DNA from 3 places in the Pseudomonas sp. GW823-FHT03E05 genome. Region 3 is predicted to be linked to each of the others. Evidence: riboswitches for the same ligand, from Rfam matches in the RefSeq annotation. Region 3 holds a riboswitch; each other region holds the start of a gene.
What was found. A riboswitch is a leader RNA that binds a small molecule or an ion and turns the genes downstream of it on or off. The one in region 3 is predicted to bind cobalamin.
Positions count from the first base shown of each region.

Region 1: it holds a riboswitch for cobalamin, as region 3 does, so the genes downstream of both, cobO (cob(I)yrinic acid a,c-diamide adenosyltransferase) here and AC1RCO_RS02430 (CbtB domain-containing protein) in region 3, are expected to answer to the same signal.
Region 2: it holds a riboswitch for cobalamin, as region 3 does, so the genes downstream of both, AC1RCO_RS05815 (TonB-dependent receptor) here and AC1RCO_RS02430 (CbtB domain-containing protein) in region 3, are expected to answer to the same signal.

Region 1 is NZ_JBXAJB010000004.1:24,012-30,034, reverse strand. It holds gene AC1RCO_RS16915 (PQQ-dependent sugar dehydrogenase) at 1-858, opposite strand, end outside; gene AC1RCO_RS16910 (hypothetical protein) at 929-1,510, opposite strand; cobalamin riboswitch at 1,682-1,914, shown strand; gene cobO (cob(I)yrinic acid a,c-diamide adenosyltransferase) at 1,996-2,607, shown strand; gene AC1RCO_RS16900 (cobyrinic acid a,c-diamide synthase CobB) at 2,618-3,958, shown strand; gene bluB (5,6-dimethylbenzimidazole synthase) at 3,951-4,601, shown strand; gene cbiB (adenosylcobinamide-phosphate synthase CbiB) at 4,598-5,506, shown strand; gene cobD (threonine-phosphate decarboxylase CobD) at 5,499-6,023, shown strand, end outside.
Region 2 is NZ_JBXAJB010000001.1:1,311,828-1,317,850, reverse strand. It holds gene AC1RCO_RS05815 (TonB-dependent receptor) at 1-1,647, opposite strand, end outside; cobalamin riboswitch at 1,758-1,962, opposite strand; gene AC1RCO_RS05810 (NAD-dependent epimerase/dehydratase family protein) at 2,324-3,256, shown strand; gene AC1RCO_RS05805 (bifunctional glycoside hydrolase/polysaccharide deacetylase family protein) at 3,337-6,023, shown strand, end outside.
Region 3 is NZ_JBXAJB010000001.1:518,142-524,164, forward strand. It holds gene nfuA (Fe-S biogenesis protein NfuA) at 1-112, shown strand, start outside; gene cobM (precorrin-4 C(11)-methyltransferase) at 315-1,061, opposite strand; gene AC1RCO_RS02420 (cobalamin biosynthesis protein) at 1,144-1,557, opposite strand; gene AC1RCO_RS02425 (CbtA family protein) at 1,554-2,255, opposite strand; gene AC1RCO_RS02430 (CbtB domain-containing protein) at 2,267-2,455, opposite strand; cobalamin riboswitch at 2,552-2,777, opposite strand; cobalamin riboswitch at 2,919-3,130, shown strand; gene cobW (cobalamin biosynthesis protein CobW) at 3,229-4,299, shown strand; gene cobN (cobaltochelatase subunit CobN) at 4,303-6,023, shown strand, end outside.

The DNA of each region.
Region 1 (6,023 bases), on a different contig from region 3:
GTCGCTGCCGATTTCGTCCCGCTCGTTGACTGCGGTCCAGAGTGCGCCGCTGGCCGGCTCCCAGGCCAGGCCATTGGGGTTGCGCAGGCCGGTGGCGAACAGGCGGTGCTGGCCGCTTTCACGGTCCACCTCCCAGATCGCCGCTCGGCCTTGCTCCTTGTCCAGGCCGTTTTCGCCGACGTTGCTGTTGGAGCCCACGGTGACGTAGAGCTTGCTGCCGTCCTTGCTGGCGATAACGTTCTTGGTCCAGTGATGGTTGAGGGTGCCGCCGGGCAGGTCGACCACCTTGGTGGCGGCTGCGCTGATCTGGGTGTCGCCGCTCTGATAGGGAAAGCGCAGTAGCTTGTCGGTATCGGCCACATACAGGTCATTGCCCACCAGGGTCATGCCAAAGGGCGAATTGAGGTTCTCCAGAAACACTGTGCGGGTCTCCGCCACACCATCGTGATCCTGGTCCCTTAGCAGGGTGATGCGGTTGGCGCTGGGCACGGCCGCCCCGGCACGGCCCATGACCTTGCCGGCGATCCAGCCGCGAATGCCCTGGCTGTCATCCGGTTTGGGCGGGGCGTTGGTTTCCGCCACCAGCACATCGCCATTGGGCAGGACGTAGAGCCAGCGTGGATGGTCGAGGTTCTCGGCGAAAGCCTTGACCTGGGTGCCGGCCGCGGCCTGGGGTTTTGCGCCTTGCGGCCAGCCGATGGCGGGGGCGATGTTGACCGTGGGGATCAGCGTCGGGTTGGGTTCCGGCAGCTTGGGGTTGGGGCCGGTGCCGTCGGACACCTGCAGGCTGGAAGTTTCGCCGCAGGCGGCGAGGCCGGCGGCGATGGCGATCAGTAGGCTGTGCTGAAGCTTGAGCATGCGAATTTCCCTATGAGTGCACGGACGTCGTAGTCATAGAGAAGCATAGCCAGTCGATGGTTCCGCCCGATCAGCGGGCCTCCTTGAAGAGCACGGCGACGCCCGGGTGGTAGTGGCCGGCCTCGTTGTGCAGCTTGCGATAGGCGTAGGGGAAGTACCAGGCCACGGCGCAGCAGTGCTCTTTCTGCAGTTCATCGAGCATGTCCTGGAGCTCTTCCGGGGTAGCGCTGTGCTGGGATTTTTGTGGGGCAACGAACAGGCACCCCAGTCTCAGGTCGCTGGCGTAGCTGATCTTTCTTGCGTCCTGGGCAACGTCCAGCAGTGCCTGGGTCAGGTTCAGGCTGTTGACCCTTGGCCAGCGCTGGGTGGCGTGGATGTAGGCGCGCTCTTCCTTGGTGGCCAGGTACAGGTCGGTGCGGGCGTTGCGCGCACCTTCTTCCTGCTGTTTCCTGCTGGGGCTGTGTTCCAGGCTGACCATCTCGGCCATCCAGGCCGCCGCGCTGAGCAGCCCGAGATTGGCCTGCTCGTCGAACCAGTAGGGCGTTTCGTTATCGCCGCGAACCGCGTTGTAGCGATCGATGCAATCGAACCAGCGTTCCAGCATCGGGCGCAGGAATTCCAGCTTCGGATTGCTGATGATCATGCCTTGCATCGAACTTACCCCTTATTGTTGTGTGGTTGGCGCCTGGGGCGCTGAAAAGTGGCTATTTGATATCATTGCTCTGAGTGTGGCACAAGATTGGCGCCAGTTTATTGATGCAGTGCAGTTTTGTGCCGGGGGCGACGGCCGGCTTTAATTGACGCTCCACCCCCAACCCTCTAACCTTCGCGACTTGTTTCAGGTGCTCTGTGGCCGGTGGCCGACAGAGTGAAACAGGGAAGCCGGTCAGGGTCTGTTCCAATGATGGAGCCGACGACGATTCCGGCGCTGCCCCCGCAACGGTAGATGAGTCAAGACTGCGCCTGACGCCACTGTGTCAATGACACGGGAAGGCGCGCAGTCCGGCAGCCATGCCGCTCATGAGCCCGGAGACCGGCCTGATCCATCCAACGGCATCACGGTGGGCGATGCCAGGCTAGCGCCGTCTGTTCCTTTTCCCTGCCCCCCGTTCCCCAGCCCCAACGGAGAGCTGCCCCATGAGTGAATCCCCCGATCGTGACGAGCGCCATCTGGCGCGCATGTTGCGCAAAAAAGCCGTGATCGATGAACGCATTGCCAACTCGCCCAACGAATGCGGCCTGCTGCTGGTATTGACCGGCAACGGCAAGGGCAAGAGCAGCTCGGCCTTCGGCATGCTGGCGCGGTCCATGGGCCACGGCATGCAGTGTGGCGTGGTGCAGTTCATCAAGGGGCGTAACAGCACCGGCGAAGAACTGTTCTTCCGGCGTTTCCCCGAGCAGGTGCGCTTTCACGTGATGGGCGAAGGCTTTACCTGGGAAACCCAGGATCGCCAGCGCGATATTGCTGCTGCTGAAGCCGCCTGGGCGGTTTCCAGGGAGTTGCTGAGCAACCCGGATATTGGCCTGGTGGTGCTCGACGAGCTGAACATTGCCCTCAAGCACGGCTACCTGGACCTGGATCAGGTGCTCAGTGACCTGCAGGCACGTCCGCCCATGCAGCATGTGGTAGTGACCGGTCGCGGCGCCAAGCCGGAGATGATCGAGCTGGCCGATACCGTGACCGAGATGGGCATGGTCAAGCACGCCTTCCAGGCCGGGATCAAGGCGCAGAAAGGTGTCGAGCTGTGAGCGTGAATTCATGACTGATGTTCGTCATTGCCCGGCAGTGTTGATCGCCGCACCGGCTTCCGGCCAGGGCAAGACCACGGTGACCGCGGCCCTGGCCCGCTTGCACCGCAACCGGGGGCGCAAGGTTCGGGTCTTCAAGTGCGGCCCGGATTTCCTCGACCCGATGATTCTTGAGCGCGCCAGTGGTGCCGCGGTGTACCAGTTGGACATGTGGATGGTGGGCGAGCAGGAAAGCCGCCGTCTGCTCTGGGAGGCGGCGGGAGAGGCCGACCTGATTCTGATCGAAGGGGTCATGGGCCTGTTCGATGGCACCCCTTCCAGCGCCGATCTGGCGCGGCATTTCGGCGTGCCGGTGCTGGGGGTGATCGATGGCACCGCCATGGCCCAGACCTTCGGCGCCCTGGCTCTGGGCCTGGCGCGCTACCAGCCGGACCTGCCGTTTGCCGGGGTGCTGGCCAACCGGGTTGGTACCCTGCGCCATGCGCAGTTGCTGGAAGGCAGCCTGACGGAAGGCTTGCGCTGGTATGGCGCCTTGTCCCGGGAAACCGATATCGAGCTGCCCAGCCGCCATCTGGGGCTGGTGCAGGCCAGCGAGCTGAATGATCTGGACCTGCGCCTGGATGCCGCCGCCGAGGCCCTGGCCAGCAGTTGCCAGGTGGAACTGCCGCCAGCGGTGAGTTTTGCTGCACCCACGCCGGTGGCTTGCACGCCACTGCTCAAGGGCGTGCGGATTGCCGTGGCGCGGGACGAGGCGTTTGCCTTCACCTATGGCGCCAGCCTCGATCTGTTGCGAGCCATGGGGGCGCAGTTGAGCTTCTTCTCGCCGATCCACGATACCCAGCTGCCCGACGCGGACAGCCTGTACCTGCCCGGCGGCTATCCCGAATTGCACCATCAGGCCCTGGCCCGCAACAGCAGCATGCTGCAGGCCATTCGTGCCCATCACGCGGCCGGCAAGCCGCTGCTCGCCGAGTGCGGCGGCATGCTCTACCTGCTGGACTCCCTGACCGATGTCGAAGGCCAGCGTGCCGAGCTCCTGGGCCTGCTGCCCGGAGATGCGGTAATGCAGAAGCGCCTGGCGGCACTGGCCTTGCAAGCGGTGGATTTGCCCGAAGGCAGTCTGCGCGGCCACACCTATCACCATTCCCTGACCAGCACCGAGCTGCTGCCCATCGCCCGTGGGCTCAGCCCCAACGGCGGGCGCGGCGCGGAAGCGGTGTATCGCCAGGGGCGGATGACGGCCTCTTATGTGCACTTCTATTTCCCGTCCAATCCGGCGGCGGTGGCGGCGTTGTTTGCGCCGGGCGCGCCTGTTCAGCCGGTTTTAGCCGAGGGCGTGGCGGGTGAGTGAGCAGGGGTTCTCTGAGGCGCAGCGCGAGGGGGTCTACCGGGCCATCGCCGAGCGCCGCGACATGCGTCATTTCGCGGGTGGCAGTGTCGAGCCGGCAGTGCTGCGGCGCTTGCTGGAAGCAGCGCATCAGGCGCCCAGTGTCGGGCTGATGCAGCCCTGGCGTTTTATTCGCATCAGCGACCGCCTGTTGCGCAAGCACATCCAGCAGTTGGTGGAGGCGGAGCGGGTGCGCACCGCCCAAGCCCTGGGTGAGCGTTCCGACGAGTTCATGAAGCTCAAGGTCGAAGGCATCAGCGATTGTGCCGAGGTGCTGGTGGCCGCCTTGATGGATGACCGCGAACGACACATCTTCGGCCGTCGGACCCTGCCGGAGATGGACCTGGCGTCCCTGTCCTGCGCCATCCAGAACCTGTGGCTGGCGGCCCGCAGCGAAGGCCTGGGAATGGGGTGGGTGTCTTTGTTCGATCCTCAGGCCCTGGCCGATCTGCTGGGGCTGCCGGCAGGTGCCAAGCCCGTGGCCGTGCTGTGCCTGGGCCCGGTCTCCGAATTCTACCCGGCGCCGATGCTGGCACTGGAAGGCTGGGCGCAACCGCGGCCGCTGAGTGAGTTGTTGTATGAGAATTACTGGGGAGTGAGTCAATGAGTGTGGCCTTGCTGAGTGTCGCCGGGGTCGCGCTGGATGCGCTGCTGGGCGAACCCAGGCGCTGGCATCCGCTGGTGGCGTTCGGCCGTGTGGCCGATCGTATCGAGCAACGTTTCAACTCCGCCGGCCGTGGCTGGCGCAGCCATGGCGTCACCGCCTGGGTGCTGGCGGTGGTGCCCCTGACCCTGGTGGCCACAGCGCTGTCCTGGTTGCCCTACGTCGGCTGGCTGGTGGAAATCCTGGCGTTGTACTGCGCCTTGGGCCTGCGCAGCCTCGGCGAGCATGTGGAGCCGGTGGCCCAGGCGTTGCGCAGTGACGATCTGGAAGAAGCGCGCCGCCGGGTAGGCTTTCTGGTGAGTCGCCAGACCAGCGAGCTGGACGCCACCGAAGTGGCCCGCGCGGCCACCGAATCGGTGCTGGAAAACGGCAGCGATGCGGTGTTCGCCGCGCTGTTCTGGTTTGCCGTGGCCGGCGCGCCCGGGGTGGTGCTCTACCGTCTGAGCAATACCCTGGATGCGATGTGGGGCTACCGCAACGAGCGCTTCGAACGTTTTGGCTGGGCTGCGGCGAAGATTGACGACCTGCTCAATTACATTCCCGCGCGCCTGGTGGCCCTGACTTACGCCTTGCTGGGCAAGACCCGGCTGGCACTCAAGTGCTGGCACCGCCAGGGCCCGACCTGGGACAGCCCGAATGCCGGCCCGGTGATGGCGGCCGGGGCGGGCGCCCTGGGAGTGGAGCTGGGTGGCGCAGCGATTTATCACGGTGAGCTGCATCAGCGCCCGCAACTGGGTGAAGGCGAGCCGGCCAGTGCCGGTTCCATTGATCGTGGCTGGCAGCTGGTGCAGCGGGGTGTCTGGCTGTGGCTGCTGATTCTTTGCCTGGGGGCTGAATTCTATGCTTGAGCACGGCGGACGACTGCGCAAGGCGGCCGAGCAATACGGGATTGCCGAAGATGCCTGGCTGGACTTGTCCAGCGGGTTGGCGCCCTGGCCGTTTCCCCTGCCGCCCATTGCGCTGCGTGCCTGGGCGCGCCTGCCGGAAACCGATGACGGACTGGAACAGGCGGCCCGCGAATACTACGGCGCCAGTGAAGTGCTGCCGGTGGCCGGCTCCCAGGCAGCAATCCAGTTGCTGCCGCGCTTGCGTCGAGCGGGCAAGGTCGGTGTGCTGTCGCCCTGTTATGCCGAGCACGCCGAAGCCTGGCGCCGCAGCGGCTACCGGGTACGCGAAGTGCTGGAGCAGGAAGTGGATTTCTTCCTCGACAGCCTCGATGTGCTGGTGGTGGTCAACCCGAACAACCCTACCGGCCTGAGCCTGACCCCGGAGCGCCTGCTGGACTGGCACGCGCGCCTGGCTCAGCGCGGCGGCTGGCTGGTGGTGGACGAAGCCTTCATGGACAACACCCCGCACCTGAGCCTA
Region 2 (6,023 bases), 790 kb from region 3:
CTTTTTCTTGACGATGTGGTAGGCCGCCAGGGTCCATTCGCCACGGCCGCTCCAGAACTGCTGCTTGAGCCCGAACTCGGTCTGCTTGGCTTCGGTCAGGTCCATCTGCAACTGGCTCGGGTTGAGGCTGATCAGGTTGCTGACCCCGTCTTCACTGGTGGAGTACTGGCCGTACAGCGACAGTTGATCGGTGACCGCGAACACCAGGCCGGCGCGCCAGTTGCCGCCGGTGAGGCTGCGATCGGTGCGGGTGCCGGCGCGCAGATCACTGCGATCGATATGGTTCTGGTCGCGGCGGATGCCGGTCACCAGCGACCAGCGCTCCGACAGTTGCAGGCGGTTTTCCGCAAACAGGGCGAAAGTGCGGGTGCTGCTGTCGGTCTGGGGCGAGAAGGGCGAGCGGCTCTGGAAGTAGCCCGGTGCCGGGTTCCACGGGTCGATGTAGTCGCTACCGATATCCTTGTAGGGCGAGTTGTTGGCCACGCCGAAGCGAATCCTGTTGTACTCCAGGCCGATCACGGTCCTGCTGTCCAGGCCGAACAGCGAGTGGTTGAAGGTGAAGCTCTGGCGATCGCCGATCTGCTCCTGATCGTGCTTGATCTCCAGGTAGTCGCCGCGCAGCAACTGCTCCCGGGAGCTGACCCAGTTGTAGGCTTCGGCGTTGCGCCAGTGGCGGCGGCTCTTGATGTAGTAGAGCTGGTTGCTGGCGCTGAGGTTGTCGCTCAGGGTCCAGTCGGTGTTGAGCCGGGTCCATTCGTCGTTGTAGCGCTGCACGGCGTTGCGCAGGTTGTAGTTCTTGTCCCGCAGGCTGTCGCGGTATTGGCCGGCAATCAGCGGCGTGCCGAAATAGCTGGCGGGTTCGCTTTCACCGCGTTCATGGGCCAGGGTGAAACCGAGGTCGTCGGTGGCTTGCCAGCGTAACGCCGCGCTGAGTGCCAGGCTGCGTGACTGGCCCTGGTCGACCCAGCCATTGCTCTGTTGCTGGTTCAGGGTCAGGCGGTAGCTCAGGGTATCGGTCAGCGAGCCGCCGCTGTCCAGGCCCAGTTGCTGGCGATCATGGGAGCCATAGCCCAGGCGCAGGTGGTTGTGGATCTCACCGTCGAAGGGCTTCTTGGCAATCACGTTGATCACCGCGCCGGTGGCGCCTTCCCCGTACAGCACCGAGGCCGGGCCGCGGATCACGTCGATGCGTTCGACCATCCACGGGTCCACCGGGAAGGTCTGGCTGCCGGCGCCGGTGTACAGGCGCGCGCCGTCGAACAGGGTCATCACCGAGGAGTGCCCGGTAAAGCCGCGGGCCGACAGTGCGGTATTGCCGTTGCCCGGGGTGGCGATGCTGGTGATGCCGGGGGAGCGGGTGACGGCATCCTGCACCGTGAGGTTGTTGCGGTTGCTGATGGCGTCGTTGCCCAGGCTGCTGGTGCTGGCCGGAGTCTCCAGGGCCGTGAGGTTCAGCCGCGAGCCGGCGGGCAGGGGCGTGTCCAGAGAGGTTTGCGGGGCGCTGGAGACTCCGCTCACTTGGGTCTCGGGCAAGACCAGGGAGGTTTTCTGTTCAGCCAAGGCCAGCGCCGGGTAGGCCATGCAAGGCAGGAGGGTGAAACACAGCCAGGGGCTCGCCAGGTGTTGCAGCAAGGAGGTGCGGGACATGCGATTCCTACTACTTGTAAGGAATGAATGAATCCCGGAGGGAACAACGCATAGGGAATCGCGGGCAGCCGCGCCCACGAAAACCGGACTGCGCCCGCCCACCGCGGGGTTGTCAAACGAAGTTGCAGGCCGGTCTCCGGGCTTGCGAGGGTCATGAGGCATTCACCTTCCCATGCCTTGGCACAGTGGTCTGTCGAATGCTTCGCTCGCTTACCGTTGCGGGGGCAGCGCCGGACTGATCATCGAAATGACGCACCGGCTTCCCGTTTAACCCCATGCACGGCGGCATGGGACACCTGAAACTGGCGCGCATATGAGCACTGCCGAGCCCTTGCGTCAATGGCATGTGGCCAGCTACGGCGGCGGTTTCAGCGCTTTATACCAGGCAAGTCAATATATTGACCTATTTTTCCTGGCGCTTAAATAATCGACAAATATCGACACATTATTGACGATTATACTTTTCTGACCCAGTATGTCGGCGCTGAGCGATTGATTATCTTGAGTTTTTTTGACGCCAAAGCGCTGAACTCTGCTCCGAAAATAGGCGAAACAGCCTATGGCGCAGAGCAGCCACTAAAAACATGACGGCCAGGATGGCAAGTAGCCAGGGCTGATCCGTTGGCTGTGCTAGCTTCAGACGGCGTAGCCGCGATATTTCTCTTTGGAATGATCTATGTCTGCCGAACGGATACTGGTTACTGGGGGCGCTGGTTTTATCGGTTCTCACCTCGTGGATGCACTGCTGGCCAAGGGTTATGCGGTGCGGGTTCTGGACGACCTTTCCACGGGCAAGGTCGGCAATCTGCCCATGGGCGATGCTGGCCTGGAACTGCTGGTGGGGGATGCCGCCGATGCGGTACTCCTGGCGGATGCCGTTCAGGGCTGCGATGCCGTGGTGCATCTGGCTGCTGTGGCGTCGGTCCAGGCTTCGGTCGAAGACCCGGTGGCCACCCACCAGAGCAATTTCATCGCCACCCTGCGCCTGTGCGAGGCGATGACCGCGGCCGGTATCCGCCGCGTGGTGTTCGCCTCCAGTGCGGCGGTCTATGGCAATAACGGCGAGGGCACGCCGATTGCCGAAGACACCCCTAAATCTCCCCTCACGCCCTACGCGGCGGACAAGCTCGCCAGCGAGTACTACCTGGACTTCTACTGCCGCCAGCATGGGCTGGAACCGGTGATCCTGCGCTTTTTCAATATCTTCGGCCCGCGCCAGGACCCTTCATCGCCGTATTCCGGGGTGATCAGCATTTTCAGCGAGCGGGCCAAGGCCGGGCGGCCCATCACCCTGTTCGGCGATGGCGGGCAGACCCGCGACTTCGTCTATGTCGCGGACCTGGTGAAGATCCTGGTGCAGGGCCTGGAATGCCCCGCGCCGGCAGCCGATGCCACCAATGTCGGGCTCGGCGGGGTGACCACCCTCAACGATCTGATTGGCGCCCTGCAGCAGATCAGCGGCAAGCCGCTGCAGGTGAGCCACGGCGCGACCCGCTCCGGGGATATCCGCCATTCCAAGGCCGACAACCGCCGCTTGCGCGAGCGCTTCGACCTGGGCACGCCCAGCAGCCTGGCCGAGGGCCTGGAACGGCTTTACCGCAGCCTTTAGTTCGTTGCCTTAGGGGCGCCCGCCATGGCGGCTGCCCTAGAGCCTGATGTTGTGCAGATTGATCTACTGAAGAGTGAGTTATGGATATCGAGTTTCGCAGGGGGCATGTCTGCAAAGTGGTTCGACGCCTGTTTACCGCATTGGCCTTGTGTGCCACCAACACCCTGGTGCAGGCCGCACCCGCGGCGCCCGCCAGTGTCGGGTTCTGGTACGCCGAGCAGCCACCCTTGCAGGAGCTGGCGCAGTTCGAATGGGCAGTGGTCGAGCCCGGCCATATGGCCAGCGCCGATGTCGCCACCTTGCGCAAGCTCGGCAGCCAGCCGTTCGCCTACCTGTCGGTAGGGGAGTTCGACGGCAACCGCGCTGCCCTGGCCAAGCAGGCCCTGGCCCAGGGCGCGAGCCCCGTGCGCAACAAGGCCTGGGACAGCCAGGTGATGGACATCGCCACCCCGGCCTGGCGCGAACACCTGTTCAAGCGTGCCAAGGCGCTGCAGGACCAGGGCTACGCCGGCCTGTTCCTGGACACCCTGGACAGTTTCCAGTTGCTCCCCGAGGCCGATCGCGAACCGCAACGCAAGGCCCTGGCCTCGTTCCTGCGGGAACTGCACAGCCGGCTGCCCAACCTCAAGCTGTTCTTCAACCGGGGCTTCGAGGTACTGGGCGAGCTCGATGGCGTCGCCTCGGCCGTGGCGGTGGAATCCATCCACGCCGGCTGGGATGCCTCGGCCAAGCGTTACCGCCCGGTTTCCGAAGCCGACCGCACCTGGCTTGAAGGCGAACTCAAGCCGCTGCGCGCACGCAACATCCCGCTGGTGGCCATCGATTACCTGCCGGCCAACCGTCGGGAAGAGGCACGCAAGCTGGTCCGGCAATTGAGCCAGGAAGGCTTTATACCGGTGGTCACCACCCCGGACCTCAACGCCCTGAGCATGAGCACCGTGGAAGTCCAGCCGCGGCGCATCGCCATGCTCTATGACCCGCGCGAAGGGGAACTCTACGATCACGCCGGGCACCGCATGCTCGGTGGCCTGCTGGAGTACCTGGGTTACCGGGTGGACTACTTCCCGGTGGACGACAGCCTGCCTGCCTACAGCTTCGCCGGCCTTTACGCCGGGGTGGTGCTGTGGATGACCAGCGGCCCGCCCGAGGACAGCCGTGCCTTCTATAGCTGGGTCGGCCAGCGCCTGGATGAGCAGGTGCCCCTGGCGATCATGGCCGGCCTGCCGATCGAGGACCGGGCGCTGCTCAAGCGCCTGGGGCTGAACCTGGCGGCGCCGGGGGCTCGCGATGCCCTGCATGTGCTGAGCCAGGACAAGAGCCTGATCGGCGCCTTCGAGGCCCCGGTGGTGGCGCGCAGCCGTGAACTGACCCGCGTGAGCCTGCTGCCCGACGGGCCGAAACCAGCCCTGGTGCTGGGCGATGACAAGGGCGGCAAGTACGTCCCGGTGGCCACCGCCGCCTGGGGCGGCATGGCCCTGGCCCCCTATGTGGTGGAGGCCAATGTGGAGCGCAGCCGCTGGATCCTCGACCCGTTCGCCTTTATCCAGAAGGCCCTGCGCCTGCCGTCCCAGCCACGACCGGACACCACCACCGAGAACGGTCGGCGGATCGCCACGGTGCATATCGACGGTGACGGTTTCCCGTCCCATGCCGAAGTGCGTGGCACCCCGTATTCCGGGCGCCAGGTGCTGGACGACTACATTCGTCCCAACCCGTTCCTGACCTCGGTCTCGATCATCGAAGGCGAAGTCGGGCCCAAGGGCATGTCGCCGTTCCTGGCGCGTGAGCTTGAGCCCATCGCCCAGGAGATCTTCGCCGACCCCAAGGTCGAAGTGGCCACCCACACCTACAGCCACCCGTTCTACATGCAGCCGGAGAAGGCCAAGAAGGACGAGGATTTCCACGCCGAATACGGCCTGCGCCTGAATATCCCGGGGTACAAGACCCTGGATTACAAGCGCGAGATCCTCGGCTCGCGGGACTACATCAACAGCCGCCTGACCACCGCGCAGAAACCGGTGAAGCTGGTCTTCTGGCCGGGGGATGCGCTGCCCAGCGCCGAGACCATCAAGCTGGCCTACGACGCCGGGCTGAAAAACGTCAACGGCGGGCAGACCATCCTGACCAAGGCCAACTCATCGCTCACCGGCCTGTACCCGCTGTTGCGGCCGACCTCGGGCGGCTTGCAGTACTACGCTCCGGTGATCAACGAGAACATGTACACCAACCTCTGGAAAGGCCCGTACTACGGCTTTCGCGATGTGATCGACACCTTCGAGCTGACCGACAGCCCACGGCGCCTGCGCGGCATCCACCTGTACTACCACTTCTATTCGGGTACCAAGCAGGCGTCGATCAAGGCCATGACCGACATCTACCAGTTCATGCGTGGCCAGCAGCCGCTGTCATTGTGGATGAGTGACTACCTGGACCGGGTCCACGGCCTGTACCAGGCAAGCCTGGCGCGGACCGCCAATGGCGACTGGCAGGTACGCGGCATGGACGGCCTGCGCACCTTGCGCCTGGACCCGGCGCTGGGTTGGCCGGACCTCGGCCGCTCGGTGGGGGTGGCCGGGGTGCGCGACTTGCCCCAGGGGCGCTATGTAGCCTTGAGCAGCGATCATGCGCTGTTGGCCCTGCGCCCCGAGCGCGATCCGCGCCCGGCACTGGAGCTGGCCAACATTCCCCTGCGCGACTGGCGCTATGTCAATGACCGGCAGGTGAGCTTCTCCTTTGCCGGCCAGTTCAACCTGGAATTCTCGGTGCG
Region 3 (6,023 bases):
CGACGTGACCTTGAAGGAAGGCATCGAGCGCACCCTGCTCGAGCGCATTCCGGAGCTCAAGGGCGTACGTGACGTCACCGACCACACGCAGAAAGAAAACGCCTACTACTAAGGCGTTCGCTGCGACTTGAAAAAACGGCGCCCCGTGAGCGCCGTTTTTTTATGCCCCCAAGCCAGCTCCTACAAAGCGTCCAGCGCGGCAACATAGGAACTCCCACCTCGTAGGAGCCGGCTTGCCGGCGAATGGGCCCTCAAGCCTTGCACGATGCCAAGATCGCCTTCGCTGGCAAGCCAGCTCCTACACAGGGTGTGTGTCAGGGGCGATAGAGGTGTGCGTGCCCGGCGCGGTACAGCGACGATTCGCTGAATGCATCCGTGGCGAGCACCCGGCCCACCAGGATCAGTGCCGTGCGCCGAAAACCCTTGGCCGCCACCTGATCGACGATGTCCGCCAGGGTTCCCAGGGCCCAGTCCTGATCCGGCCAGGTGGCGCGGTGCACCACTGCAATCGGGCAGTCTGCGCCGTAGTGGGGCAGCAACTCGGCAACGATCTTCGATAGGTGATTGACCCCCAGGTGGATGGCCATGGTGGCGCCGTGGGCCGCCAGGCTGGCGAAATCCTCGCCGGCAGGCATCGCGGTCTTGTCCGCGTAGCGGGTAAGAATCACGCTTTGGGAGACGTCCGGCAGGGTCAGTTCGGCCCCCAGCAGGGCAGCGCAGGCGGCGGTGGCGGTGACCCCGGGGATGATCTCGAAGGGGATGCCCAGCTCCCGCAGGCAGCGGATCTGCTCGCCGATGGCGCCATACAGGCTCGGGTCGCCGGAATGCACCCGGGCCACGTCCTGGCCCCGGGCATGGGCCTGCTTGATGGCCTCGATGATCTGCTCCAGGTGCAGTTCGGCGCTATTGATCACCCGCTCCGCGCGGTGCCCGTCGAGCACTGCCTGGGGGACCAGGGAGCCGGCGTAGATGATCACCGGGCAACGATGGATCAGGCGCTGGCCCTTGACGGTGATCAGTTCCGGGTCGCCGGGGCCGGCGCCGATGAAATAGACAGTCATGGCTGTGTCCTGTGAAAAAAGGTCGGGAGCCGTGCTTCAGATGAAGATTGCTCATGATCGAAGGCGGGAATTATCGGGGATTCTACCGGGCGGCGACCAATGCCAGGGTGGCCTGGGCGTATTTTTGCCGGGGAACAAGCAGTGTGGCCGGGCCGGGTGACAGCTGTTCGGCCAGGGCCAGGGCGGCACTTTCGGCCACGCCGTAGCAGCCGGTACGTTCGAAGGCGATTTGCGAGCGGTGGCTCAGGCGCAGGGCAAAGGGGGCGAGCTGGCCGCTGCTGAAACAGGTCAGCGGCAGTTCCAGTTGCTCCGCCAGTTGCAGCAGGCCGGGTTCGTTGCGCTTGAGGTCGATGCTGGCCAGGGCCAGGACCTGTCGGGCCTGCCACTGGTGCGCCGCCAGGACCTGGTCGAGCAAGGCGCGCAGCGTGGTCACCGGGCAGCCTTTCTGGCAGCCCAGGCCGACCACCAGGGTCGGCGCTGCGCTCACTTCGATCATGCCGAGTACTGGCCCGCGCTCTTGCGCCGGAACAACCAGGCGCTGATCAGCCCGAGGGCCAGCCAGAAGGCCGCATTGGTCAGCTGCGAGGCGATCTTGAATTGCGCTTCCAGTTCTTCCGGGGCCAGCATCGAATGCACTTCCGGCTGCGGCGCGCCGATCACGTGGGGTACGGCGATGATGGCCGCGCCCAGGACCTTCAGCAGCCAGTTGCGGGCGAACACGATCAGGGCAATGCCCACAGCGGTGGAGGCGGCGGTGCCGACCCACCAGATCTGCCGCTGTGCCAGGTCGGCTGCGGCGGTGCCCGGCAGTTCCGGCGGCAGGCCCAGGGTCGGCGCCAGGCAGAAGGTGGCATAGCCGGCCAGGCCCCAGAGCAGGCCCTGGGACGTGCGGTTCGGCGCGCGCAGGGTGTAGAGGCCGGCCAGCATCAGGGCGAAGCCCACGGCCACCACCAGGTTGCCTCCGGTGGTGGACAGCACGCGCTGCCAGCCGTCTTCCGGCTCCCAGGCTTCGGCATCGTGGCTGTGGACGGCCATGGCGCCTTCGGCGTGCTCATGGACTTCGGCCGCGGGGGCCTTTTCATAGGTTTCCGCCTGCAGGATCAACGGGGCGACCCAGAAGCTTTGCAGCAGGGTCAGCAGCAGGGCGGCCAAGAGGCCGGTGAAACCTGCGGTTTGCGCGATACGCTTGATCATGTCGGCAGGTCTCAATGGCAAGGGAAGGCGGCGCTGTGGCGGGTGTCGTGAGCCGCGTTGTGCACCGCCTCGATGTGGGAGAAGCCGGCGAAGTACACCAGGCACGCGCCGAGGATCGAGGCGCCGATGGCGGCCACCAGGCGCTGGCTCAGGGTGGAGGTCGTGCTGGCGGAGTGGCTGGTGCTGCTGATGATCGACATGGCGCTTCCCTCTGGAGTGTCAGCGGGGTAGAGGCGCAGGAAAACCCCGCGTGATGGCCACGCAGGGTTTGCAACAGCGCCCGCCCACCGCGGGTTGTTATGTAAGTGTTGCGGGCCGGTCTCCGGGCTTGCGAGGGGCAGGGCTGTGTCATGCCGTGCCGGCAAGTGTCGCCTTCCCATGCCTTGGCACAGTGGATCTGACACTTCGCTCGCTTACCGTTGCGGGGGCAGCACCGGACTGGCCACGGCTTTTTAGTTAAGCACGTGATTCACCGGTTTCCCGTTTCACCCTGTAAAGGGCACCCGTAACAAGGTGTGTAGGAGATCATGGGCGGGGCAGGGGCGTCAATTGCCGTGACCGCTGCGCAGGTGTGCGCCGCGCTCGTGCAAGGTTCAATGGCCCTTTCGCCGGCAAGCCGGCTGCTACGGGCGCATTGTCGATTGACCGTCCCCCTGGCTCTGCGTAGCCTTGCGCTTTCGAGGTTCTTCGGCCATGGGTCGAAGCTAAGAAGGGAACGCGGTCGATGCCGCGGCTGCCCCCGCAACTGTGAAGGGTTCGATTGCTGCAAGGCCACTGCATGGGTGTCGACGACGCCGGTGGGAAGGCGCAGCAATCGCCGGTCCGACGACTGGCAAGCCCTCAGCCAGGAGACCTGCCTCGATCCAAGATTCTCACTACAACCGGGCGGGGTGATCCGGTGGCGAAATCTCCGCGCGCCCGGCGTTGCGGTTCTCGTCCCGTTTGCCCGCCTCCTTTTGCCAAAGGGCATCCGATGAAAACACTGGCCAAACTTCCCGTCACCATCGTCACCGGCTTCCTCGGCTCGGGCAAAACCACCCTGTTGCGGCACATGCTGGACAATGCCCAGGGCCGGCGCATTGCGGTGATCGTCAACGAATTCGGCGAGCTGGGCATCGACGGCGAAATTCTCAAGCAATGCGCCATCGGCTGCACCGAGGAAGAGGCCAGCGGCCGAGTCTACGAGCTGGCCAACGGTTGCCTGTGCTGCACCGTGCAGGAGGAGTTCTTCCCGGTGATGCGCGAACTGGTGGCGCGCCGTGGCGACCTGGACCACATCCTCATCGAGACCTCCGGCCTGGCGCTGCCCAAGCCTCTGGTCCAGGCCTTCCAGTGGCCGGAAATCCGCAGTGCCTGCACCGTCGATGCGGTGATCACCGTGGTCGACAGCCCGGCCGTGGCCGCCGGCACCTTCGCCGCCTTCCCCGATCAAGTGGACGCCCAGCGCAAGCTCGACCCCAACCTGGACCACGAATCGCCGCTGCATGAGCTGTTCGCCGACCAGCTGTCCAGCGCCGACCTGGTGATCCTCAACAAGACCGACCTGATCAGCCCCGAAGACCTGGCCAAGGTGCGCCTGGAAGTGGCCGAGGAGCTGCCGCCGGCGGTCAAGGTCATCGAAGCCAGCAGCGGTCGCCTGCCCCTGGATGTGCTGCTGGGCCTGGGTGCCGGTTCCGAGGAACACATCGACGGCCGCCACAGCCACCACGACCATCACCATGACGGCGATGACGATCACGACGACCACGATCACGACGCCTTCGATTCCATCTCCATCGAGCTGCCCCAGGCCGACGAAAGCCTGCTGCTGGACGCCCTGACCCAACTGGTGGTCAAGCACGGCATCCTGCGGGTCAAGGGTTTCGCCGCCATCCCCAACAAGCCGATGCGCCTGCTGATCCAGGGCGTGGGCACGCGCTTCGACAAGCACTTCGACCGCAAGTGGGGCGCCGACGAGGCCCGTACCACGCGCCTGGTGCTGATCGGCCAGGAACTGGACGCCGCCCAGCTCGAAGCGCAACTGCGCGCCGCACTCAGCGTCTAAGCCATGCACCTGCTCAGGACCCAGCCCGGCGGTTTCGTGTCGGATGACAACATTGCCGACCTGGGACAAACCCCCGCCGAGCTGGTGATCCTGTGCAGCGGCGATTCCAGCCTGGCGCTGCTGGCGGACGCCGCCGAGCAATTGCCCGAGGACTACCCGAGCTTTCGCCTGGCCAATCCGATGCAGGTGCAGAACCACGCCTCGGTGGACCTGTATGTGGACCAGGTGCTGCGCCACGCCAAGGTCATCCTGATTTCCCTGCACGGTGGCATCGCTTACTGGCGCTACGGCGTCGAGCAGTTGGTGGAGCTGTCCAGGCGCGGGGTGCAGTTGATCCTGGTGCCGGGGGACGACCGCCCGGACCCGGAACTCAGCGACTTGAGCACGGTGGCTGCCGGCGAACGCGACCGCCTGTGGCAGTTCCTGCGCCAGGGCGGGCGTGACAACGCGCTGAATTTCTACCGCTGCCTGGCCAGCGGCCTGTTGGGGCGCGACTACCCCTGGAGCGAACCGCAGGCCCTGCCACGCACGGCGATCTACCACCCGCACAAAAGCCAGGCTGCCCTCAGTGACTGGCAGGCCGACTGGCAGCCGGGGCAAGCCGTGGCGGCGCTGCTGTTCTACCGCTCCCACCTGCAGGCGGCCAACACCGGCTTTATCGACCTGTTTTGCCAGCGCTTGCTGGCGGCGGGCCTCAACCCCTTGCCGATAGCGGTGGCCAGCCTCAAGGAACCGGGCTGCCTGAGCCAGGTGGAAGACTGGCTGGATGAAACCGCGGCCGGGGTGATCCTCAATACCACCGGCTTTGCCCAGTCCAGCCCCGAAGCCCCGCACCTGCGGCCGTTCCGCCGCAATATCCCGGTGATCCAGGCGATCTGCGCCCAGGACAACGAACCGGGCTGGCGTGACAGCGAGCAGGGCCTGGGGCCGCGGGACCTGGCCATGCACATCGCCTTGCCGGAACTGGACGGGCGCATCATCAGCCGGCCCATCAGCTTCAAGGACCTGGCCTGGCGCAGCGAGCGCAGCCAGTCGGACGTGGTCTGCTATCGCGGCCAGCCCGAACGCATGGATTTCGTCGCCGAACTGGCCCGGCGCTGGGTCGAACTGGGGCGCCTGGACAACGGCCACAAGCGCGTGGCCCTGGTACTGGCCAACTACCCGACCCGGGACGGGCGCATCGGCAACGGCGTGGGGCTGGACACCCCGGCGGCGGCGCTGAACATCCTCAAGGCACTGCACGCCGAAGGCTATCCGCTGCCGGCCGAACTGCCGGCCAGCGGCACCGAGTTGATCCAGCAGTTGCTGGGTGGGGTCAGCAACGACCTGGACAGCCTCGACCAGCGCCCCTGCCAGCAAAGCCTGGCCATGGCCGACTACCTGACGCTGTTCCAGGCCCTGCCCGAAGCCAACCGCCAAGCGGTGCTGGCGCGCTGGGGCACGCCGCAGCAAGACCCGATGTGCCGCGGCGGGCGGATGATGATCGCCGGCCTGCGCTTTGGCCTGACCTTCGTCGGTATCCAGCCGGCCCGGGGTTACCAGGTGGACCCCAGCGCGGTCTACCACGACCCGGACCTGGTGCCGCCCCATGGCTACCTGGCGTTCTACTTCTGGCTGCGCCAGGCCTACGGCGCCCACGCGCTGATCCATGTCGGCAAGCACGGCAACCTGGAATGGCTGCCGGGCAAGGGCGTGGGCCTTTCCGAGCAATGCTGGCCGGATGC